DNA from 3 places in the Rhodoferax sp. EU05-FHT12H12 genome. Region 1 is predicted to be linked to each of the others. Evidence: predicted binding sites of a transcription regulator. Region 1 holds the regulator's gene; each other region holds the start of a gene.
What was found. The regulator NrdR, encoded in region 1, represses ribonucleotide reductase genes. The targets are predictions, from matches to a motif close to CACNANATNTNGTG.

Region 2: AC3WS7_RS10820 (ribonucleoside triphosphate reductase) is a predicted target of NrdR. The motif match lies at 986-999, and genes of this name have one in related genera.
Region 3: AC3WS7_RS07830 (ribonucleoside-diphosphate reductase subunit alpha) is a predicted target of NrdR. The motif match lies at 4,622-4,635, and genes of this name have one in related genera.

The regions. Positions count from the first base shown of each region.
Region 1 covers NZ_JBYTDI010000001.1:121,469-129,296, reverse strand. Annotated here, with positions in the region: gene AC3WS7_RS00590 (DUF349 domain-containing protein) at 1-465, opposite strand, end outside; gene AC3WS7_RS00585 (lytic transglycosylase domain-containing protein) at 1,369-2,193, shown strand; ZMP/ZTP riboswitch at 2,212-2,339, shown strand; gene glyA (serine hydroxymethyltransferase) at 2,381-3,625, shown strand; gene nrdR (transcriptional regulator NrdR) at 3,726-4,175, shown strand; gene AC3WS7_RS00570 (GspH/FimT family pseudopilin) at 4,269-4,898, shown strand; gene pilV (type IV pilus modification protein PilV) at 4,895-5,488, shown strand; gene AC3WS7_RS00560 (PilW family protein) at 5,485-6,486, shown strand; gene AC3WS7_RS00555 (pilus assembly PilX family protein) at 6,486-7,181, shown strand; gene AC3WS7_RS00550 (pilus assembly protein) at 7,193-7,828, shown strand, end outside.
Region 2 covers NZ_JBYTDI010000003.1:299,057-306,884, forward strand. Annotated here, with positions in the region: gene AC3WS7_RS10820 (ribonucleoside triphosphate reductase) at 1-955, opposite strand, end outside; gene AC3WS7_RS10825 (DUF4139 domain-containing protein) at 1,553-2,995, shown strand; gene AC3WS7_RS10830 (methyl-accepting chemotaxis protein) at 3,047-4,627, shown strand; gene AC3WS7_RS10835 (hypothetical protein) at 4,974-5,318, shown strand; gene queC (7-cyano-7-deazaguanine synthase QueC) at 5,375-6,115, shown strand; gene AC3WS7_RS10845 (ABC transporter ATP-binding protein/permease) at 6,070-7,828, opposite strand, start outside.
Region 3 covers NZ_JBYTDI010000002.1:640,997-648,824, forward strand. Annotated here, with positions in the region: gene AC3WS7_RS07820 (histone H1-like DNA-binding protein) at 1-139, opposite strand, end outside; gene AC3WS7_RS07825 (ribonucleotide-diphosphate reductase subunit beta) at 310-1,479, opposite strand; gene AC3WS7_RS07830 (ribonucleoside-diphosphate reductase subunit alpha) at 1,600-4,524, opposite strand; gene ampD (1,6-anhydro-N-acetylmuramyl-L-alanine amidase AmpD) at 4,901-5,497, opposite strand; gene AC3WS7_RS07840 (sigma-54-dependent transcriptional regulator) at 5,490-6,995, opposite strand; gene AC3WS7_RS07845 (sensor histidine kinase) at 6,974-7,828, opposite strand, start outside.

The DNA.
Region 1 (7,828 bases):
CGCCAACAGCACGGCAGCCTCGCGCTGCACCTGCACCTGGTGCTGCAGGTCTTCAATGCTCCGCACCCGCTCTGCTAGCTGGGTCTTGAGGGTGCTCAGTGGTTCTTTGCTCAGCGGTGCGCCGGCCTTGGCCGCATCGCGCTGCCAGGCCAGGGCGTCGGCAATGTTCAGTTTGGCGGTGTCGATGAGCGCCTGTGCACGGGCAGCCCACTCGGCGGCCAACAGCTCTTGCCCTTTGGCCCGCTTGGCTTCGTCCAAGCGCTCACGCACCAGCTTGGCAGCGCCCTTGTCTTTGACGCTGAGTTCCCGAAACACCTCGGCCAGCAGATCAGCGCTGGGGTTGCCCTGCAGCCACTCCCGGATGCGGGAAGCCCGGTCGCCAGCGGTTGCAGCGGAGAATGCACCGCCGGTCAGGCTGTCCAGTTGGGCAATGTCGAGGTGTTTGGCGGAGTTGGACGAGGTCACAGTGGGTAGCAATCAGGGTTGGTAAACAAAAATACAGCCGGGTATTTTCGCCTCGAAATGCAATGCTCCCTCCGTTTTTTGCAGCAAGTCCACACAGTGGGCCCGGCAGACATCACCCTTGCCATGCAAATTTACATGCATAACACCCCCAAATGCCCATGGATACTGCGCAAGTAGCTCCATTATTGATAGCAATTTAGTACCCCCACGTCGTCGGGCGGTGGTGGTCCTTCCGCGTGCGAGCGCCCAGACGCAGGGATGCATACATATATATAGAGAGGCATGCCACCTACAAGGCCCCAGGAGATGGCAAAAGAAAGCCCGACAGAAGTCTGAACAGACCGCTGCCGGGCTCGATGGCTGACCGAAGGTCCATGCCATCAGGGGTTGTCGCAGGGGAGCTTGCAGTCCCACCACGAACATGAAGCAATAGATTGCCTCCTTGGGGTTACCGGGGCCGCTTTATCACGGTGCCTGGGCACGGACTGGCTACTGCCGGAACAACGCCTGAATGTTCAGGCCCGCGAAGTCTAGGCACGGGGAACGGCAGTTTCAAATCAAAGTTTCAATGGCAAACCGTCCGTCGATTGGCGAGTTAAGGCCATGTCCCTAAATGCACAAAACTGCCAATTTGTTGGCAAAACAGGTGAAAAACAAACAACCAAATATATCAATCCAATTTGATATGGTTGACTATGTATATAAAAGCCACCTAGAATCCGCCCATCCCAAGTTTTGACTAGGGATTACCCGCCCCGCTGCCGAACCCGGCATATTCAAATCGCTGCACATGTCGAGACGACGCCGCAGGATATTGATAGCGTACCAACCCAAACGAGGTGCCTGATCCGCCCCGCTGCATGCCAGCGACACGGTCCTGCCCCCGCCTAAGAAGGAAGAGCTATGACAGCGACTCAACAATTCACCAAGGGCCTGCGCATCGTTGCGACAGACATTGCCCAAGGTTTCTTCGAAATCACCCACAACGGCGTCGCCCTCCTCGGCTTGGCCGTCATGTTTGCCATCATCACCCTGACGGCACGTCCCGAAATCCGCCAGGCTGGTGAAATCCAGCTCATGGGCTGGCTCCAAAACCGCCACGTGGTCGCTACAGGCATCGCCACAGAACCCGATGCGGTGGAGCGTGCCACGGCCGCCAACCCGCAGGCTTTGCCCAGGCAGCAAGCGGCGGTGGCCTTCTGGCTCAGCAAAAAGTACAGCGTGGCACCAGAGCCTCTGAGCGCGCTGGTGGCAGAGGCTTACGAGATCGGCCAGCGGACCAAGCTGGACCCTACCCTCATTCTGGCGATCATGGCCATCGAGTCCGGCTTCAACCCTTTTGCCCAAAGCCATGTAGGTGCCCAGGGCCTGATGCAGGTGATGACCAAGGTCCATAGCGACAAATACGAGGGCTTTGGCGGCAAGCATGCTGCATTTGACCCCGTTTCCAATTTGCGCGTCGGCGTGAAGGTGCTGCAGGAATGCATCGCGCGCGCCGGTTCCGTCGAGGGTGGCCTGAAGTACTACGTGGGGGCAGCCAACCTGGAAGACGATGGCGGCTACACCGCCAAGGTGATGGCCGAACATGCGCGGCTGCAATCCATTGCGGCCGGCAAACCCCTGCCGCTGATGGCGCCCCCAGTCACTGCCGTGCCCGTGAAGTTACCCACCCCAGAAGTTGCGCAGCCCGTAGGCGCAGAAAACGTCGCCCACGTGGCCAACTCCTGAGCGCGCTCGGTTAAACTCCTGCTTGCACGCAACTGGCGATAGGCGCCGGGCCCCACAGGCCCTTTGGCGCTGACGTGGGACACCACTGGGAAGCGTGCCGCAAGCCTCTTCGGGCTTGCGATCAGCCGTTCGCCTGGGCAGCCCTGTGTCTTTCAGACCCACAGGCCCTTTGTCTTTTAGGACTGCCATGTACGACCGCAACATCCTTGTTGAACAAGCCGACCCCGAATTGTGGGCTGCCATCCTGGCCGAGAACGCACGCCAGGAACACCACATTGAGCTGATTGCCAGCGAAAACTATGCCTCCCCCGCCGTCATGGCCGCCCAGGGCAGCCAACTGACCAACAAATACGCCGAAGGCTACCCCGGCCGCCGCTACTACGGTGGCTGCGAGCACGTAGACGTGGCCGAACAATTGGCCATTGACCGTATCAAACAAATCTTCGGCGCCGAAGCCGCCAACGTGCAACCGCACTGCGGCGCTTCCGCCAACGAAGCCGTCTTTCTGGCTTTCCTGAAGCCCGGCGACACCATCATGGGCATGAGCTTGGCCGAAGGCGGCCACCTGACCCACGGCATGCCACTGAACATGAGTGGCAAATGGTTCAACGTGGTGAGCTACGGCCTGGACGCCAACGAAGCCATCGACTACGAAGCCATGGAGCGCAAGGCGCGCGAGACCAAGCCCAAGCTGATCATTGCCGGTGCATCCGCTTACTCCCTGACCATTGACTTTGAACGTTTTGCCAAGATTGCCAAGGAAATCGGGGCCATCTTCATGGTGGACATGGCCCACTACGCAGGTTTGATCGCCGCTGGTGTGTACCCCAACCCCGTGCCCCACGCCGACGTGGTGACCTCCACCACCCACAAGAGCCTGCGCGGCCCCCGCGGTGGCATCATCCTGATGAAGGCCGAGCACGAGAAAGCCATCAACAGCGCCATCTTCCCTGGCCTGCAAGGCGGCCCGCTGATGCACGTGATTGCCGCCAAAGCAGTTGCGTTCAAAGAAGCCATGGCGCCAGAGTTCAAGACTTACCAGCAGCAAGTGGCGCGCAATGCCAAGATCGTGGCCGAAACGCTGACCGCCCGCGGCCTGCGCATCGTCAGCGGCGGCACCGACAGCCACGTGATGCTGGTGGACCTGCGCTCCAAGGGCATTACCGGCAAGGAAGCCGAGGCTGTGCTGGGCGCCGCCCACATGACCATCAACAAAAACGCGATCCCCAACGACCCCGAGAAGCCTATGGTCACCAGCGGCGTGCGCATCGGCACCCCCGCCATGACCACCCGTGGCTTCAAGGACGAGGAAGCCCGCGCCACGGCCAACCTGATTGCCGACGTGCTGGACAACCCACGCGACGAGGCCAACATCGCGGCCGTGCGCGCCAAGGTGCATGCGCTGACATCACGTTTCCCTGTGTACCGCTAAGCACAATGGACAGCGCGAACAGCTACTATTTTGATAGCTGCTCGCGCTTATTCCATGCAGGCTAGAGTTCAATTTGGCATAAAATTAGCCCGTACACACCATGAAATGTCCCTTCTGCAGCCACTCTGAAACCCAAGTCGTGGAGACCCGGATTTCGGAAGACGGGGACTTTATCCGCCGCCGCCGCCAGTGCGGATCGTGCGAAAAACGCTTCACCACCTACGAGCGCCCGGACGTCAACTTCCCTGCCATCGTCAAGAAAGACGGCCGTCGCATCGAGTACGAACGCGCCAAGCTGCTCGCCTCCATGAACCTGGCCCTGCGCAAACGGCCGGTAAGCACCGAGCAAATCGACAGCGCCATCGAGCGCATCGAAGAAAAACTCCTCAATCTGGGCCTGCGCGAAGTCCAGTCCACCCGCATCGGCGAGCTGGTAATGCGCGAACTCAAGAAGCTGGACAAAGTGGCCTATGTTCGATTTGCCAGCGTGTACCGGAGTTTTGAGGACATTGACGAATTCAAGACGCTGGTGGATGAGGTGAGTCGGTAGCTCCACCAGAGTCCCAAAACCGATGGGACTAGTGGTATCGCACCAGCGATAACCGGGCACTCAACTGCCGCACACAATTTCTATACTCTGGGCATGTCCGTCCCAAGTCTCCATTTACCGCCCCACGCAATTGCCGGCACACCAGGCACAGGCTACGCAACTGGCGTCACACTGATTGAGTTGCTGGTCACGGTTGCCATTTTGGCCATTATTTTGGCCCTTGGCGTGCCCAGTCTGCGCGAAATGCAGGTACGTAGCCAAGTGGGGAGCATTACGTCGGACTTTGCCAATGACGTGGCACGTGCCCGAACAGAGGCAATTACAAGAAATAGTTGCGTAGCTATTTGTACTTCTATCAATACCGCAAATGCTTTGACCGGCGGAACGCCGACCTGTGCCGCGGTGGGCAATAAGAATTGGCAAAACGGTTGGATTATTTTTGCCAACCCCACCTGCTCAACCGCGCAAAACAACCCGACCACCAATGGATCAACTTTGATTGCCGTGCGGCAGACCGGAGACAGCAACTTCAAGCTCGAGTCGAGCGACAGCCTTCGCCGACTGACATTTGAATCCAGAGGCTTGACGAACTCAGGTCAGAGCAATTTCACACTTTCATACGAGCCAGAATCTGTAAGTAGCCCCCACTACCGATCGATCTGTATCAGCTCGTCGGGACGCGTAACCGTCAAGCAATATGCAGGAGTTAGTGCATGTCCATGAGAACCCAGCAAGGCGCTGGATTAATCGAAGCCTTAGTTGCCATTCTGGTACTGTCCATCGGATTGCTTGGCATGCTCGGTATGCAAACGGCAGCGCTCAAGTATGAACAGTCGAGCTGGATTCGCAGCGCCCTGTCCTCCAATATTGCCAGTTTGGCCGACCGCATTCGCGCCAACTCTGGCGCATTGGCCACCGCCTACAACTACACACGGACCTACGCGGCAGAGCGCGCAGCCATCGAAGCCAGTGCCACCTACTTTGACCCCGCCAAGGACTGCGACACAACGACCTGCGATGCGGCGGAATTGGCAACTTACGATTTGCTGGTTTGGCGAAGGGATCTCGACCAACAGCTGCCTGGAGCCACCGGGTTTGTGGTTCCCACTGGCACTAAAGGGGTTGACCTTCGGTTCTTGGTGACCGTGGCTTGGTATGACAAAGACAATGTGGATGCGGGTGTTTTGCAATCGCCAGCTATTTGCACCGCGGCCACTACGGGTGTAGCCGCACGCAACTGCTGCCCTGCGGCGGTGGGAACCGCCGCAGCCTTGGTTGGAGTCCGTTGCGCCAACCTGGAGTTAATTCCATGAGCCACGTGCGTATGCATCCCCAGTTGAGGGCCCAACAAGCCGGCTTGACCTTGGTCGAGCTGATGGTGAGCCTGGTGATCAGCTTGGCCATTGGTTTAGCTGCGGCCACCGCCTATCTTGCTGCCAGAAGCACATCAACGGCAATGTCCAGCGTATCTATCGTCAATGAAAACGCAAAGCTGGTTTTGGACATGGTCGGCCGGGAACTGCAAATGGCCGGGTACTACCCTGCCATCATGTCCAACGGCACAGGCAGCACCAATCTGATGGGCGGATTTAGCAATACCAAGAATCCAGCGGTAGTCGCCTACAACCAAGGGCTCTTTGGCTGCGATGGCGCACGATTTAACCCCGTTACCGGAACCTGCCCGGCCGCCGTGGCCAATACCCCTGACTCCGTGGTGATTAATTATTTTGGTATCCCGGAGTTGGACTCGACCACCACATTCTCAAGCGGTTTTGACTGCCTGCGACAAGACGTAGAAAATGATGCAAATAATACTGCTCAAGTCGCCGCCGGACGCCCGCGCTATATCTCCAACCGCTTTGGATTGGTCGCCAATAACTACACCGTGCAAGGACCTGGCACGACAGAGCGCGCAGTCGCCACCATGAGCTTGGGTTGCAACGGGAATGGCAGAAACCCAGAGGACGGCGTCTACCAACCCATGTTCGAAGGGCTGGCAGACATGGTGTTCCGTTACGGCGTGCACAACGGCACCGGCAGTTTGTCGCCAGAGACTTACCACACTGCTGCAGAGGTATCTGCCTTGCCCATTGCAGGTGGTAAAACCGGATGGCAGCGGGTCACGGCAGTTCATGTCTGCATTTTGACCCGTACGATGGAAAACTCTCGCACCCAAGACGCAGTGGGTGTGAACCGTACCTATAACGATTGCCGTGGAAATGCTGTGGCCTACGATGCTGCCGACCGCACCATCTTCAAACGCTTTGAGCGGGTTTTTGCCATCCGCAACAACCTCAACGGAGTGTATTGATGCGCTCTTCCAACCCCATGCGTTCTATTCGCGCCAACTCAGATGGCATTGCACTGCCCATGGTGCTGATGTTTTTGCTTGTGATCACCATCTTGGGAACATTGGGAATTCGGCATGCCACTGTGGGTGAAAAACTTACCCGCAACCAGCTGGATTACGAGGTTGCCCGGCAAGCGGCGGAAGCAGCTTTGCGAGATGCCGAGCGCGACCTGATGCTAACGATTTCCACACGGCTGCCTACGGCACTATGCCCTCGCAATGATGACCGGCCGCTCACAGGCGCCTTGCGTGCCCCCAACTTTGACACCAATTGTCCGCGGGGCCAGTGCCGATATGAGTTGAGTTATTACGATTCCAGCAATTACACGGCAGACCCCGTAGTCAACCCAGAACCATGGTGGCCGACTACGAATGACAAGAATGGTCGATGGGAAGGTGATCCTGCAGGACCGGTAAGCGCCAAACCAAGTGATGCAGCAGGCGTAGGTACGAACTGCACTTTCGATGGATCAGTACCTTTAGGCACCTTCACTGGTGTAGCGCGCTTGAGCGGCGTTGCACGGCAACCCGAATACATCATGGAATATCTCTCACGCGGTGATGACAAAGTGGTTCGAGTCACAGCACGTGGATTTGGTGCCGACGTGAATACTGAAGTAGTAATGCAAAGTTATTTCCGCCCGTTTTTGCGGTAAGGAAGCTGTATATGAAAACCTTGTTTGTCAAACTTATTGTGGGGTTGAGTCTGTTTACAGGCCAAGTCGCAACATGGGCTCAATTGACACCGGCGATCCCCCCGAACATCGTCACCTCAACCCCGCGACCGATGATCATGCTGAATATGTCGAAAGACCATCAGTTGTTTTATCGCGCTTATGATGAGTTCTCGGACCTAACTGGTGATGGTATTCCCGAAACTACGTACCGTCACACCTTTGATTATTACGGTTATTTCGATCCCTACAAGTGCTATAGCTACAGCGGCACTACTAACCGTTTCGAACCTACTGCAATCTCTTCAACAAAGTATTGCAATGGCAACTGGAGTGGTAACTTCTTGAACTGGGCCACCATGACGCGCATGGACATTGTGCGCAAGGTTTTGTACGGGGGATACCGCTCCACCGATCAGAACTACACGGCCCCCAATACCGGACTGACGGTGCTGGAACGCGCGAATCTCCCAACGGATGCACACTCTTTTGCCAAATACTACAAGGGGGGCGACCTAGCCAAACTTACACCATTTGATGATGAATTGGCCCCCTCATCGTTAATTTCCAACAACAACACCACAGCTGCAAAGCGCAGGAATCAATACTTACTCGCTGACGATAAAAAA
Region 2 (7,828 bases), on a different contig from region 1:
GGTTGATGAGGTCCATCTCCACCTGCAGGTCGCCGTACGCGAAGGGCATCTCTTTGCCAGCGATCACGGGCACCTGCTCGCGCAGGTCCTCGGGGCAGGTCCAATCGAAGGTGAGGTTGGTGAACGGCGTCTGCGTGCCCCAGCGCGAGGGCACGTTCAGGTTGTAGACCAGCTCCTGGATGCACTGGCGCACGGCGGCGTAGTCCATGGCATCAATGCGCACAAACGGGGCCATGTAGGTGTCGAACGACGAGAACGCCTGCGCACCCGCCCACTCGTTTTGCAGCGTGCCCAGAAAGTTCACGATCTGCCCCACGGCTGAGCTCATGTGTTTGGGCGGCCCCGACTCCACTTTGCCCGGCACGCCATTCAGCCCCTCGTGCAGCAGCGTGCGCAGCGACCAGCCCGCGCAGTAGCCGCTGAGCATGTCGAGGTCGTGGATGTGGATGTCGCCGTTGCGGTGCGCCTCGCCGATCTCGGGCGTGTAGACGTGCGACAGCCAGTAGTTGGCCGTGACCTTGCCCGCCACGTTCAGGATCAGCCCGCCCAGCGAGTAGCCCTGGTTGGCGTTGGCGTTCACGCGCCAGTCGGCACGCGTGAGGTATTCGTTGATAGACGACTCTACATTCACCAATGTCTGGTGGTCGGCACGCAGGGTGGCGTGGCGCTCGCGGTAGGCAATGTAGGTGCGCGCCGTGGCCAAGTGGTTGGCGGCAATCAGGGTGTGTTCCACCACGTCCTGGATTTGTTCAATGGCGGGCGCCAGCCCATGGAAGCGGTGAATCAGCACCTTGCCCACCTGGGCGCACAGCAAGCTTGCTTCGTCGTCACCAAATTCGCCGCTTGCCGCACCCGCACGCACCAAGGCCGAGTGGATCTTGGCTGCGTCAAAAGCTGCGCTTTGGCCGCCCCGCTTGATGACCGAGCGCGGTAAGGAAGTAGGGGGATTGTGCAAGGGGGCTCCAGCGTGATTGTTGATCGTAAACACTACCTATGGTGTGCACGATAGCCTTGAGACACTACCTGTAGTTTGATTTAAGACAAAGGTCCGCATGGGTGTCTGGTGGTTTTGTGGTGTTTTGGGTCTTCCGATATCGGCACAAAGTGCCATACCAGGTTCATGCGGTGGGAAGGCTCCAACACGCTGTCGCGCGCGCACAGATTGCTCTGTTGACCGCGGGTGCAGGTTGCAAGTCGTTGCGCAGGACGTTGACGGCGGCCGCATGGGAACAAGGCCGCCTGGATGCCGCCCCTTTGCTGCCGCCTGCCAGGCGCGACACGACACGTCGCCACACCGCCTGCCGGGTTGATGGATCGGTCCTGAAGCACAAATATGCCTATGGAGACCGTGGTTATTGCGCTACCAGCTATCAAATAAATAGCATCATGGTTGCTGCCAGGTGACGCTGCGTAACACTCTGCAACAGGGTCGGCGCCGCGTGGTGTCCGGACGTTGCGTGGGGGCGGGGCGCAGGCGGCTATGCTGCATGGGCCCCGCCGCTGGTGCACTTGGGGTGCGCCGGTTGCCTACCTTTTTGCAGAAAGTTTCTCTATGCGCTCTATTTCCGCTCCCTTTGCTTTGGCTGCGCTCACGGTGCTGGCCCAGTCCGCGTTGGCCCAGTCCACCGAGCAGCGCAGCACGCTGGCGGACCAGCAAGAGGTGGCCGTCACCATTTACAACGACAACCTGGCCTTGGTGAAAGACCAGCGCCGGGTGTCGCTCAGTGGCGGCAAGTCAGCGCTTGCTTTTCGTGATGTGAGCGCCCGCATGCGTCCCGAAACCGCGCTGCTGCGCAGCGTGAGTGCACCGGGCGCGTTCAGCGTGTTGGAGCAGAACTTCGACTTTGATTTGCTCACCCCCCAGAAGATGCTGGAGAAGTACGTGGGCCAGACCGTGAACGTGGTGCGCACCAACCCGGCCACCGGGGTGGAAACCACCGAGGTGGCCACCGTGCTCTCCGCCAACAACGGCGTGGTGCTCAAGATCGGCCAGCGCATCGAAACCGGAATCCCCGGCCGCCTGGTGTTTGGCGATGTGCCAGCCAACTTGCGCGACCGCCCCACACTCGTGATGGCACTGGATAACAAGGGCACCGCCCAGCAAGACGTGGAACTGAGCTACCTGACCTCCGGCCTGGGCTGGAAGGCCGACTATGTGGTGGAGCTCAACGCGGCGGACGACAAGCTCGACATGTCCGGCTGGGTCACGCTCACCAACACCAGTGGCGCCACCTACCGCAATGCGAAGCTGCAACTGGTGGCGGGCGATGTCAACCAGGTGCAGCCCGAGTTGCAGCGTGGCCGCCCGGTGCTGATGGCCGCACCCATGGCAGCCAAGGCCGAATCGCGCATGGCCGAAGAAGCCTTGTTTGAATACCACCTCTACACCCTGGATCGCCCCACCACCATTGCCGAGAACCAGACCAAGCAGGTGGCCCTGATGTCGGCCAGCGGTGTGCCTGCGCGCAAAGAGCTGCTGCTGCAAGGCAATGACTACTATTACCAAGGGGCAGCCGGCGACCTGGGCCAAAAGATGAAGGTGGCCGTGTTCGTGGAGTTTGACAACAAGGAAAGCGCCCGTTTGGGCATGCCCCTGCCCAAAGGTGTGGTGCGGGTGTACAAAAAAGACAGTGCGGGCAACGCCCAATTCATCGGTGAAGACCGCATCGACCACACACCGAAAAACGAAAAGGTCCGCCTCAAGCTGGGTGACGCGTTTGACGTGACGGCCGACAAAAAGCAGACCGACTTCAAGAAGCTCAGCGGTACCGGCAAGTACAACTATGTGTTCGAGAGCGCCTACCAACTGGTGCTGAAGAATGCCAAGAAGGAGGCCGTGACCGTGACGGTGCAGGAACCCATGCCGGGAGATTGGCAAATTCTGAGCGCCAGCCAGGCGCATACCAAAGGGGCTGCCAATACTGCAGTCTGGAAGGTCAATGTGCCTGCCGAAGGCAGTACTGTTTTGACTTATCGCGCACTGGTCCGCTATTGACCCTGGCCGGGCCTGCCCGGATACTGGACCGTTACTGTTACGGAGCGGTCCATGAAGTCCTTGAGTATTGCGTTGAAGCTGTGGTTGCCTGCCATCGCGGTGAGTGTGGGGCTGGTGGCCATGGCCTCGGGCTCCGCCGTTCGCACCATCCGTTCGCAGGCGATCACGGTGGCCGAGCAATCAGAACAGCAGAGCAAATTGGAGATGGCTGCCCGCTGGCGGGGGCTGGGCGAGGCCAATGCCCTGCGTGGCATTGGTGCTGCGCTGAACGCCGATGCCGCAGCGGGCCAGTTGTTGTTGGCGGACCAGAACAGCGCCATGGCAGAAATCGGCCAGTTGCAGGCGGGGCTGGAGAAAATCATGCAAAGCCCTGCCGAGAAGTCGGCACTCGAAGCGGTGAAGGCCAGGGCGCAGTCTTTGCAGGCTTCCATCAGCAAAGCCCAAGATCTGAAGGCTTCGGGCGACATGGCTGCAGTGGGAAGCCATATCCAGTCGGCCACGCAATCTGAACTCAAGGCATTTTTGGCCGCTCAGCAAACCATGGTGGAACTCACCGAGGCCGGGGCCACAGCCCTGCGAGACAAGGCGGGCGAAGAGCGCATGCGTACGGTCTGGTCCGTCGCGGGCATCATGGCGGTGATTGTGGTGCTGATCTCCATCGGTACCCGCCTGTTGCAGCGCAATGTGTGCGACCCGCTGGACGACATCGTTCGGGTGGCTCAGTCCATCGGCCAAGGGGATCTGAGCGTGGCCATCCAGACCACACGGCAAGACGAGATGGGCGAAGTGTTGCGTTCCTTGGCCCATATGGCCGACTCGCTGGCCCAGCTGGTGGGGCAGGTGCACAAGTCCACTGGCAGCATCAGCATCGCCAGCTCCGAGATTGCGCACGGCAACCAGGACCTCTCGAACCGCACCGAGAGCACGGCCTACAACCTGCAACGTGCCGCCTCGACGATGGACCACCTCAATGGCTCGCTGCAGCAGTCGGTGGAGGCCGCCCGGCAGGCCAACGCGCTGGCGGGGTCGGCTTATTCCGTGGCGGAAAACGGCGGCTCCGCGGTCTCCCAGGTGGTGAGCACCATGCACGAGATCAACGCCTCCTCGCACAAGATTGTGGACATCATTGGGGTGATTGACGGCATTGCTTTCCAGACCAACATCCTGGCCCTCAATGCCGCCGTGGAAGCCGCCCGCGCGGGCGAGCAAGGCCGCGGGTTCGCTGTGGTGGCCAGCGAAGTGCGTGCGCTGGCCGGGCGCAGCGCCGAGGCAGCCAAGGAAATCAAGGCCCTGATCGGCAGTTCGGTTGCCAATGTGGAACATGGTTCGCGTCTGGTGGACGGGGCCGGACAGACGATGCAGGACATCGTGCAGTCGGTCCAGCGCGTGACCGGCATCATTGCCGAAATCAGCGCTTCCAGCAGCGAGCAGAGCCAGGACATGCAGCAAGTGAGTGCCGCCGTGTCCGAGCTGGAGCAAATGACCCAGCAGAACGCGGCCTTGGTGGAGCAAAGTGCTGCGGCTGCGGCGTCCCTGCGTGAGCAGGCAGCCTTGCTGGACCGCCTGGTGGGCCGGTTTACCTTGCCTGGCGGTGCGCGTGGACTCGCTCCCCTGTCTTTGCCTGCGACCTGACGAACTGTGGGCGCAAGGCTTGTCACACATCAAAACGCACCATTGTGGTGCGTTTTTCGCATGGGAAATGTCTGCCGTCTCGCAAAAAAGCCAAATTTTTTAAAAAAAGGCCTAAATAACCCCCTAAATCTGCCGTTAAGAAATGTACGTCAACTCCTAAAAGTAACCGGAGGGGCCGCAAGGCCTACCCAAAATGCAACTGCCATCCATCGATCGAAACCCAAATGTGCGCCCCACCGGCGCAGATTTGGCTTCGTCTGGGGCACATAGGGTTATCCCAGTTGCTCCGGTCAACCCTGTAGCGAACGCCAACCCGTCGGTCGAGTCCTCTCCTGGAGTCATCGACATGGTGAACCCTGCACTCAAGAGCCCGGAGGGCCAGCCACCCCGCGTTGTGCTGCCTGAGCCGACAGAGCGCGGTGCGGAGGCGGCTACGGCGCCCAAAGACTGGACGATCCATCGCCCGGAGCCGGAAAAAGTGGAAGACCCTCCGCCCAAGCCGATTTCGCAAGTGCTGTTGGACCACCTGAAAACCATGTGGACCGCCAGTGCCAGCGCTATCCAGATTGAGCAGGTCAAGATCCAGCTCACCCCACCGCAGCCGCTGACCCCCGCCGAAGTGCCGGGTCAGTTGGCCAAGGAGGTGCTGGTCTACACGCCCAGCAAGATCAAAAAGACCGAAAACATCTGATCCCGGCACCGCCGGGCCCAGCCAACGGTCTTCCGCCTTGCTCTACCATGGCGGCCATGCACACCACCGCACTCGTCCTCTTCTCCGGTGGGCAGGACTCCACGACCTGCCTGGCCCATGCCCTGGCGCGCTACGAGCGTGTCGAAACCATTGCCTTTGACTACCGCCAGCGCCACAGCGTAGAGCTGGAGGCCCGGCTAAACGTGCTGCGCGAAATCCGCGCGCGTTTTCCCCAGTGGGCCACCAAGCTGGGCGAGGACCACCTGCTGGATCTGGCTGTGCTGGGCGAAGTGAGCGAGACCTCACTCACGCGCGACACCGCCTTCCAGATGGAAGCCAATGGTCTGCCCAACACCTTTGTGCCGGGGCGCAACCTGCTGTTCATGACGCTGGCGGCGGCCCTGGCCTACCGGCGCGGCCTGCAGGTCATCGTCACCGGCGTGTGTGAGACCGATTTTTCGGGCTACCCCGATTGCCGCGACGACACCATGAAAGCGCTGCAGCTGGCCTTGTCGCTGGGCATGGACAAACGCTTTCTGATCGAAACCCCGCTGATGTGGATCGACAAGGCCCAGACCTGGGCGCTGGCCCATGCGTTGGGCGAGCAGTCCGGCGTGCCCGGTGGCGGCCAGGCGCTGGTGGACCTGATTGTGGAGCACACCCACACCTGCTACCTGGGTGACCGCACCCACCGCCAGGCCTGGGGCTACGGCTGCGGCAGCTGCCCGGCCTGCGAGTTGCGGGCCAAGGGTTATGCGCGGTTTTCGGACAAGGTGAACAAGGCCCCCTCGCCCTGACGGGGCGTGAGCACCCACTGGCGGCTGTGGAAGGCCGCCACCGCCGGACGGTGCGCGATGGACACCAGGCCGCCACCACGCCGGGTCACCAGGTCGCTCAGGCGCTGGTACAGCGTCTGTTCGGCTGCTTCGTCCAGCGCGCTGGTGGCTTCGTCGGCAAAAATCCATTGCGGTTGTTTGAGCAGTACGCGCGCAATCGCCAGGCGCTGCTGCTCGCCGCCGGAGAGCTTTTGGCTCCAGGCGTCTACCCGGTCCAGATCGTCCACCAGCCCCGGCAGCAGGGCATCGTGCAGTGCCTGCTGCAGTTGGGCATCGCTGTAAGCCGTGGTGGCCTGCGGGTAGGCCAGGGCCTCACGCAGCGGGCCGTTGGGAAAGTAGGGCCGCTGCGGGATGAACATGGTGTCGGCGGGCAGGTGCACCGCACCGCTGGCAAAGGGCCAGATGCCCGCCAGTGTGCGGAACAGGCTGGACTTGCCGCTGCCCGACGGGCCCTGCAGCAAGATGCGGTCGCCGGGCTGGGCCTGCAGTTGGGTGGGGGCCAGCAGCACCGTGCCGTTGGGCAGGGCCACGGACACATCTGCACCGCTCAGGGTGTCGGATTTTGCTATGGTTTCAGGAGCTGCTTGCGCAATAACCACGGGCGCTAGAGCCTTAAATGATGCTTCAAAGCTGGTCAGGCGGTCGGTGGTGGCGCGCCAGGTGGCCAGGCTGCCGTAGTTGTCGACAAACCAACTCAAGGCACCTTGCACTTGGCCAAAGGCACTGGATATTTGCATCAGCTCGCCGAGCTGGATGGCACCGCTGAAGAAACGCGGTGCGGCCACCACAAACGGAAACACCACCGCAGCCTGGCCAAAGAAGCTGGTGAACCAGATCAGGCTTTTCTGCGCCTTGATGAGTGCCAGGTAGTTGCCCAGCACCTTGTCAAACCGGTCACCGAGCTGGTGGCGCGCCACGGATTCGCCACGGTCCAGCGCAATCGATTCGCTGTACTCGCGCACCCGGATCATGGTGTGGCGAAAGTCGGCCTCCACGCGTTGCTGGGCAAAGTTCAGCGGAATCTGCTTTCGGCCAATGTAGTGGGTGATGATGCTGCCCGCAGCGCAGTACAGCACCGCCATCCACACCATAAAGCCGGGGATGTTGTAGTCGTGGCCTGCCACGTTGAAGGCAAAACCACCCGACAAACTCCACAAAATGCCAATAAAGCTGGCCAGCGTCACCACGGCGTTGAGCAGGCCCATGCTGAGCGAGATGGTGTAGCCGGTGAACTGGTTGATGTCTTCCTGGATGCGCTGGTCCGGGTTGTCGGGGTTGGCATCGCTGTGGGCTGCACTGGTGAAGCGGGCCAGCTCCAGCCGGTAAAACGCCTGGCCACTGAGCCAGCGCTGCAGGTAGTGCGCCGTCATCCAGGCGCGCCAGCGCATCTCCAGTAGCTGGGTCAAGTAGAACTTGTAGACCGCAATGACGATGAAGGCGAAGGCGAGGTAGGTGAAGCGGCCCAGCTGCGTCCAGAACACGCCTGCATTTTTCTCTTGCAACGCGTCGTAGAACAGCTTGTTCCAGTCGTTGAACAACACGGCCATGTAGACCAGACCCAGGTTCAGCGCCACGATGGCGGCCAGCATGCCGCGGGCCTTCCATTTGTCCTCGGAGTGAAAGTAGGGTTGGGTCAGCGCCCACACGCGGCGCGCAAACTGCCCAAACGCGCGG
Region 3 (7,828 bases), on a different contig from region 1:
CTGCCTTCTTCGCTGCTACCTTTTTGGCGGGAGCGGCTTTCTTAGCAGGAGCTGCCTTCTTTGCTGCTACTTTTTTAGCGGGAGCAGCTTTCTTTGCGGGAGCGGCCTTTTTTGCGGCCGGTTTTTTTGCAGTTGCCATGATTTTCTCCTTGATCAATTTACAAAGAGCACTTCTTGCCAGTTGGGTGCAAGAAGTGATCCATGCTGTTGGGCGGAGTCCCAGCAGCATGAACGCGGTGACACGCCCCCAGTCCGCGGTCTGGGCCGCGGTGCTGGAGGTGTGAAGTTCTGGAAAACATAATCAGCGCTTCAATCCCAAGAGAGGGCGCCGCCCGATTGGTACTCGATCACGCGGGTCTCGAAGAAGTTACGCTCCTTCTTCAGATCAATCATTTCGCTCATCCACGGGAAGGGGTTTTCCTCATTCGGGAACAGCGGTTCCAAACCAATCTGGGTGGCACGGCGGTTGGCGATGTAGCGCAAGTAGCCTTTGAACATGGAGGCATTCATGCCCAGCACACCGCGTGGCATGGTGTCTTCGGCATACCGGTATTCCAACTCCACCGCTTTCTCGAACAGGCCCTTGATCTCTGCCTTGAATTCGGGCGTCCACAGGTGTGGGTTTTCGAGCTTCAACTGGTTGATCAGGTCGATGCCGAAGTTGCAGTGCATGGACTCGTCACGCAGGATGTATTGGTACTGTTCTGCAGCACCGGTCATCTTGTTCTGGCGGCCCAGTGCGAGGATTTGTGTGAAGCCCACATAGAAGAACAGGCCTTCCATCAGGCAGGCAAAAACGATCAGCGACTTGAGCAGCGTCTGGTCGGTTTCTGCGGTGCCGGTGTGGAAGTTGGGGTCCATGATGGCCGCGATAAACGGGATCAGGAACTCGTCTTTGTCACGGATGGACTGGACTTCGTTGTAGGCATTGAAGATCTCGCTCTCATCCAGGCCCAATGACTCCACGATGTACTGGTAGGCGTGGGTATGAATCGCTTCTTCAAAGGCTTGGCGCAGCAAAAATTGGCGGCACTCCGGGGCTGTGATGTGGCGGTAGGTGCCCAGCACGATGTTGTTCGCGGCCAGAGAGTCTGCCGTCACAAAGAAGCCGAGGTTGCGCTTAACAATACGGCGCTCGTCTTCGGTCAGTCCATTCGGATCTTTCCACAAAGCGATGTCGCGCGTCATGTTGACTTCTTGCGGCATCCAGTGGTTGGCGCAAGTGGCCAAATACTTTTCCCACGCCCACTTGTACTTGAAGGGAACCAGCTGGTTCACATCGGTTTGGCCGTTGATGATGCGCTTGTCGTCCGCGCGCATGCGGCGTGGGGTTCCGGTCTGCATGATTGCAGCTACGGCTGCGGGTGTTTGCAAGGGAGCAGGGGTGACTGGTGCCTGCGCAACCGACAGCTGTTCAGACGGGTTGCGCGCAAAGTTATTCGGCGATGTGGGCTTGACTTCTTCGTCCCAGGTCAACATAGATGATTCCAATCAGCGGATTATGAGAGCAGCGAAATGAAATGAAAAGAAGTCATGCATTTCGCTGCCCATTTGTGTTGCTCTATTGCATCGCAGTGAGGTTCGCGATGCACCTCTCTCTTACTGGCAGGACTCGCAGGTGGGGTCGTCCACGCCGCAGAACTTGATGTCAGTGGCTGCATTGCTGGCCAGTTCCATTTGCGCATTCGCAGCGGCTGCAGCAGCTTCCAACGCGCTGGACATCTTGGTCGAGCCTTGTGCATCGTTACCGGATGACACTGCATTCATGCGCCCCGCAGTCACCGTAGATTTCTCCGCGTGAGTCGCAGACATGGTGCGGAGGTAGTAGGTCGTTTTCAGACCGCGCAACCACGCAAGTTTGTAGGTTTCGTCGAGCTTCTTGCCCGAGGCGCCGGCCATGTAGATGTTCAGCGACTGCGCCTGGTCAATCCATTTCTGGCGACGTGCTGCGGCTTCCACCAGCCAGCGCGTTTCCACTTCAAAGGCCGTGGCATAGAGTTGCTTGATCTCTTGGGGCACGCGGTCGATCGGGCTCAGCGAACCATCAAAGTGTTTCAGGTCCATCACCATGACGTCGTCCCACAGGCCCAGGGCCTTGAGGTCACGCACCAGATAGCTGTTGATGACCGTGAACTCGCCAGACAGATTGGACTTGACCGACAAATTGCCGAAGCAGGGTTCGATGGATGCGTCCACCCCAATGATGTTGGAGATGGTGGCAGTAGGTGCAATCGCAACGCAGTTGGAGTTGCGCATGCCGTCCTGGGCAATCTTTTGGCGCAATGCATCCCAGTCCAGGGTGGCGGAGCGGTCCACTTCTACATAGCCGCCACGGGCTTGGGCCAGCATGTCCAGGGTGTCGGGTGGCAGGATGCCCTTGTCCCACAGCGAACCCTTGAAGCTGGAGTACTTGCCGCGTTCGCGCGCCAACTCGGTGGATGCCCAGTAGGCGTAGTAGCTGATGGCTTCCATGGACTCGTCAGCAAACTGCACGGCAGCGTCGCTGGCGTAAGGGATGCGCAGTGCGTACAGGCTGTCCTGGAAAGCCATGACGCCCAGGCCCACAGGGCGGTGGCGCAGGTTCGAATCACGCGCCTTCTTGACTGCGTAGTAGTTGATGTCGATCACATTGTCCAGCATGCGCATGGCCGTGGCGATGGTGCGCTTGAGTTTGTCGTGGTCCAGTGCACCATCTTTCAAGTGCTGGCTCAGGTTGACCGAGCCCAAATTGCACACCGCAGTCTCTGTGTCGCTGGTGTTCAGTGTGATCTCTGTACACAGATTGGAGGAGTGCACCACGCCCGCGTGTTGCTGAGGAGAGCGTACGTTGCAGGCGTCCTTGAATGTGATCCAGGGGTGGCCGGTTTCGAACAGCATCGTGAGCATCTTGCGCCAGAGATCGCTGGCCTGCACCGTGCGCGAGGGTTTGATTTCGCCGCGGGCTGCCTTCTCTTCGTAGGCGACATAGGCTTTTTCAAACGCGGAGCCAAACAGGTCGTGCAAGTCCGGAACGTTCGATGGCGAGAACAATGTCCAGGTGCCTTTTTCCATGACGCGACGCATGAACAGATCGGGGATCCAGTTGGCGGTGTTCATGTCGTGCGTGCGGCGGCGGTCATCGCCAGTGTTTTTACGCAGCTCCAGAAACTCCTCAATGTCCAAGTGCCATGTTTCAAGGTACGTGCACACCGCACCCTTGCGTTTGCCGCCCTGGTTTACGGCCACGGCGGTATCGTTCACCACCTTCAGGAAAGGCACCACACCTTGGGATTCACCGTTGGTGCCCTTGATGTGGGAGCCCAGCGCGCGTACACGGGTCCAGTCATTGCCCAAGCCGCCGGCAAATTTGGACAACAGGGCGTTTTCCTTGATGGACTCGTAGATGCCATCCAGGTCATCGGGCACCGTGGTCAGGTAGCAGCTGGAGAGCTGTGAGCGCAGTGTGCCGCTGTTGAACAGCGTGGGGGTGCTGGACATGAAGTCGAAGCTGGACAGCACTTCATAAAACTCGATCGCACGTGTTTCGCGGTCAATTTCGTTCAGCGACAAGCCCATCGCCACGCGCATGAAGAAGGCTTGGGGAAGCTCAATGCGGGTTTTGCCTTCATGCAGGAAGTAGCGGTCATACAAGGTCTGCAAACCGAGGTAGTCGAATTGCATGTCACGGCTGGACTTGAGAGCTGCGCCCAGGCGTTTCAGATCGAATTGCAGCAGTTTTTCGTCCAGCAAGTCGGCATCCACGCCGCGCTTGATAAAGCCGGGAAAGTAATCCGCATAGGCTTCCTGCATGTCCGCCTGGGCCACATCGCGTCCCAGCACTTCGCGGGAAATTGTGTGGAACAGCAAGCGCGCCGTGGCGTAGGTGTAATCCGGGTCTTTTTCGATCAGCGTGCGGGCCGCCAGGATGGATGCCTTGTACACCTCGTCCATGGGAACGCCGTCATACAAATTGCGCATGGTTTCCGCCACGATGGGGTCCGGTTTTACGTCGGCACCCAGTCCAGCGCAGGCGGTTTCGATGCGCGACTGCAGTTGCGCCAGGTCCAAGGCCACGCGCTGACCAGCCTCCAAAACATGGATGGTGGGCATGGCTGGGGTAGTTTGGGCTACCTGTTTGGCGCGCTCCTGGGTGCGGCGCTCGCGGTAGAGCACGTAGGCGCGGGCAATCTCGTGGTGGCCACCACGCATGAGCCCCAGTTCCACTTGGTCTTGCACATCTTCAATATGGAAGGTGCCGCCGCCGGGGCGTGAGCGCATCAGCGCGCGAATCACCTGCTGCGTCAAACCGTCCACAGTCTCACGCACGCTGGCCGAGGCCGCTCCCTGGGTGCCGTGCACGGCCAAAAAGGCCTTCATCATCGCAACGGCAATCTTATTGGGCTCAAAAGGAACCACTGCGCCATTGCGGCGAATGATCTGGTAGTGGGTCAGGGTGTTCACCATGCCGGTTTCTGTATTGCCGCTGCTATGGGCGGTCAGCAGCGTGCTGGATGGCGTGGGGGTTGCAGTAGAAGCAGATTCCATGATTTCCTCGTCTAAATCGGTATTTTTGGGGCTTGTCGCGGAGCATGAACAGCCCCTTTTTTGTCGCAGTGGGGCAGTGGTTTGAATTAACAGCACACACTATATCTGGGGTCTTGGGTGGAGACAAGCCACTACCTGTAGTGTACAGGCTGCTATTGGGCGCTTCCTGCGCCGACGTGGATGTCTTGCTGCTTGGAACACCGCAATGCGGGTCGGCAAGGCGCCCGTGAAATGGGGCTTTGGACGGGCCGCGCCAAGATTGGTGCGCGCTTGCGCAGGATTTGGCCTGCAAAGGCCCGTCAAATCAGCGTCTTGGGGGACTGCACGTCACCTCGCTGGGTGCGCATGGGCCGGGGAAATGCCTGAAAAAATATTTTCAGGTGTGGCCCCCAGCTGTGGTGTGGGGGTAGTAACTCGCGGGGAGTCCCAGGCTGTCACGCAAAACATCCCACCTAAAGCCGGGGCCCGGGTCCTCCTTGCGTCCTGGGGCAATGTGTTCATGCCCTGCTACGTGGCGCAGCGGGTAGTGGTGCGCCATGGCGGGAATCAGGGACTGCAGTGTTTCGTACTGCGCCGGGGTGAAGGTATCGCCCTCTAGCCCCTCCAGTTCTATGCCGATGGAGTCGTCATTGCAGTTGCTTCTGCCGCGGTAGGCAGAGACCCCCGCATGCCATGCGCGGTCTTCGCAACTCACGAACTGCCAGAGATCGCCCTGCCGGGTGATGAAAAAGTGGGCAGACACCTGCAAACCTTCAATCGACTTGAAATACGGGTGTGCGTTCCAGTCCAGCCGGTTGGTGAACAGTTCTGCAACGTGTGGTGTGCCGTACTGGCCGGGAGGCAGGCTGATCGAGTGGAGGACGACCAGGTCAATCAAGGCCCCACGCGGGCGCGGGCCAAAGTTGGGGGAGGCACAGACGTGGGCGAAACGGTACCAGCCCTTGAGCCACAGGGACGGACTGTCTTCAGGCATCGGCGGAGTCGTCCGAGGCGTTGGGTGCGTCAATCTGCAGGCGTGCCATCCTGTAGCGGATCTGCCGCAGGCTGATGCCGAGACGATGGGCTGCCGACGTGCGGTTGAAGCGGGTTTCTCGCAGGGTGCGAACCAGGATGTCACGTTCAATCCGGTCCAGGTGCACCTGCAAATCACTCGGAATGGGGTCTTCCGCGCTCATGGCCACCGGCGGAGGGGGCGCGAAGCTCGCGACGATGTCCGCAGGCCGGGTGGTTTCCTGGTCGTAATGCAACGGCTGGGGCTGTGTGCTCAGGGCGTGGGTGTCGAGTTCCAGTACCGCATCGTCCGAAAGTGCCATGGCGCGATGCAAAACGTTCTCCAGCTCGCGGACGTTGCCCGGCAAAGGAAGCGTGCAGATTTGCGCCATGGCCCGTGCTGACAGCTGTGGGGCAGGCAGACCGGACTCTGCGGCAATCCGGATCAGCAGGGCCCGACACAAGGCGGGCAGGTCTTCGCAGCGTTCACGCAGAGGAGGAATATAGATATCGATGACGTTGAGGCGGTAGTACAAGTCCTGCCGGAAGCGTCCGGCCTGCACCTCTGCTGCCAAGTCCTTGTGGGTGGCGCTGACGATGCGCACATCCACCAACTCTTCTTGCAGTGCGCCCAAGGGACGCACACTGCGTTCCTGGATGGCCCGTAAAAGCTTGGATTGCATGGGCAGTGGCAAGTCCCCAATCTCGTCCAAAAACAAGGTGCCACCGTGTGCCGCCTGGAAAAACCCCACGCGGTCCTGCGTGGCGCCGGTGTAGGCCCCTTTGCGGGCGCCAAAAAACTCCGCCTCCAGCAGGCTTTCCGGGATGGCACTGCAATTCACTGGCACCCAAGGTCCCTGCACGCGGTGACTGTTGGCATGGATGGCACTGGCGACCAGCTCTTTGCCGGTGCCCGATTCGCCATGAATGAGCACCGGTGCCATACTCCGCGCCACCTTGACGATCCGGTCCTTGACCTGGGCCATGACGCCGGAGCTTCCCACCAGCCTGGCCAGCGCGTTCTCTGCGCTGGCCGTGTTGCCGCTGGAGGTATTTTTCTGCGTCGGGTTGCGCGCCGGGACTGGCGTGGCAGCCGCGTTGCCCTGCAGGGCATTAGCGACGACGGCCCGGAACTGTTTCAGGTCCACCGGCTTGGACAGGTAGTCAAAAGCCCCCGCCTTCAGCGACTCCACGGCATTTTCGGCTGAGCCATAGGCCGTGATCACCACACAGCGCTCCGGGCGTTGCTCTGCACGCAGCTGCGCCAAAATATCGGTCCCCGAGCCATCGGGCAGACGCATGTCCGTGATGATGGCGTCAAAGCGCTGTTGCTTGAGTTGCTCCCGGGCCTCTTGCACGCAGCCGGCGGTTTCCACCCGGTAGCCTTCGCGCAGCAGGGTGAGCTCGTACAGCGTGCGCAAGTCCGGCTCATCGTCGATGACCAGAATGCGTGCGTCGTTCAGTACAGGGAGGTTTGCCATGGTGCTTCTGTATTGTCGTTCGGCAAGGTGCTGTCGGTCAGCGGCAAGGTAATCGAAAACGCATTGCCTTCGGTAGCGAGGCCCGCCACCTCCTGCGTGCTGCGGTGGTAGGCCAGGGTGGCGCCATGGCGCTCACACAGCTCCCTGGAAATATACAGACCCAGGCCGCTGGATCGGCTCTCCGAAGAGAAAAAGGGCTCAAACAGGTGGCGCTGTACCGAGGCATCCATGGGGGCGCCGTCACTCCATACGGTCACCCGCGCCGCCTGCTCTCGGCGCACGCTGAGCACCTGGATGCCGCCAACACGCTTGCTGGCGTAACGTTGGGCATTTTCCAGCAAGTTCACCAGGATCTGGCGCAGGTGGTCTGCATCAAAACGCACCGACAGCGCCTCCGCATCTACCTGGATGTGCAGTTGGGCCAGGCGGCCTGACTGGTGGGCCCAGTCGGATGCGATGCGGTACACCTGTTCGTGCAGGTGAATATGCTGCGTCAAGAGGGCAGGGTCATTGCCGCGGACCCGGGACACATTCAGGATGTCATCCACAATTCTTTCGAGTCGTTTGGCGTTTTGGCTCACCATGGCCGTGAGTTTCTTTTGCCGTGGGTCGCTGAGCTCCTCGTCCAGCAGGGCATTGGCTTGGGCAATGGCGGCCAGTGGGTTGCGTATTTCGTGCGCGACTGCAGTGGAAAGTCGGCCCATGCTGGCCAGTTTTTCGGTACGCAGGCGAGCTTCTAGTTCGCGCTGGTCTTGCAAAAACAGCACACACAGGCTGTCCTGCGCGATGCCCTGCGGCGCGGCCAGACTGGTGCGAACCAGCACCCGACGGGG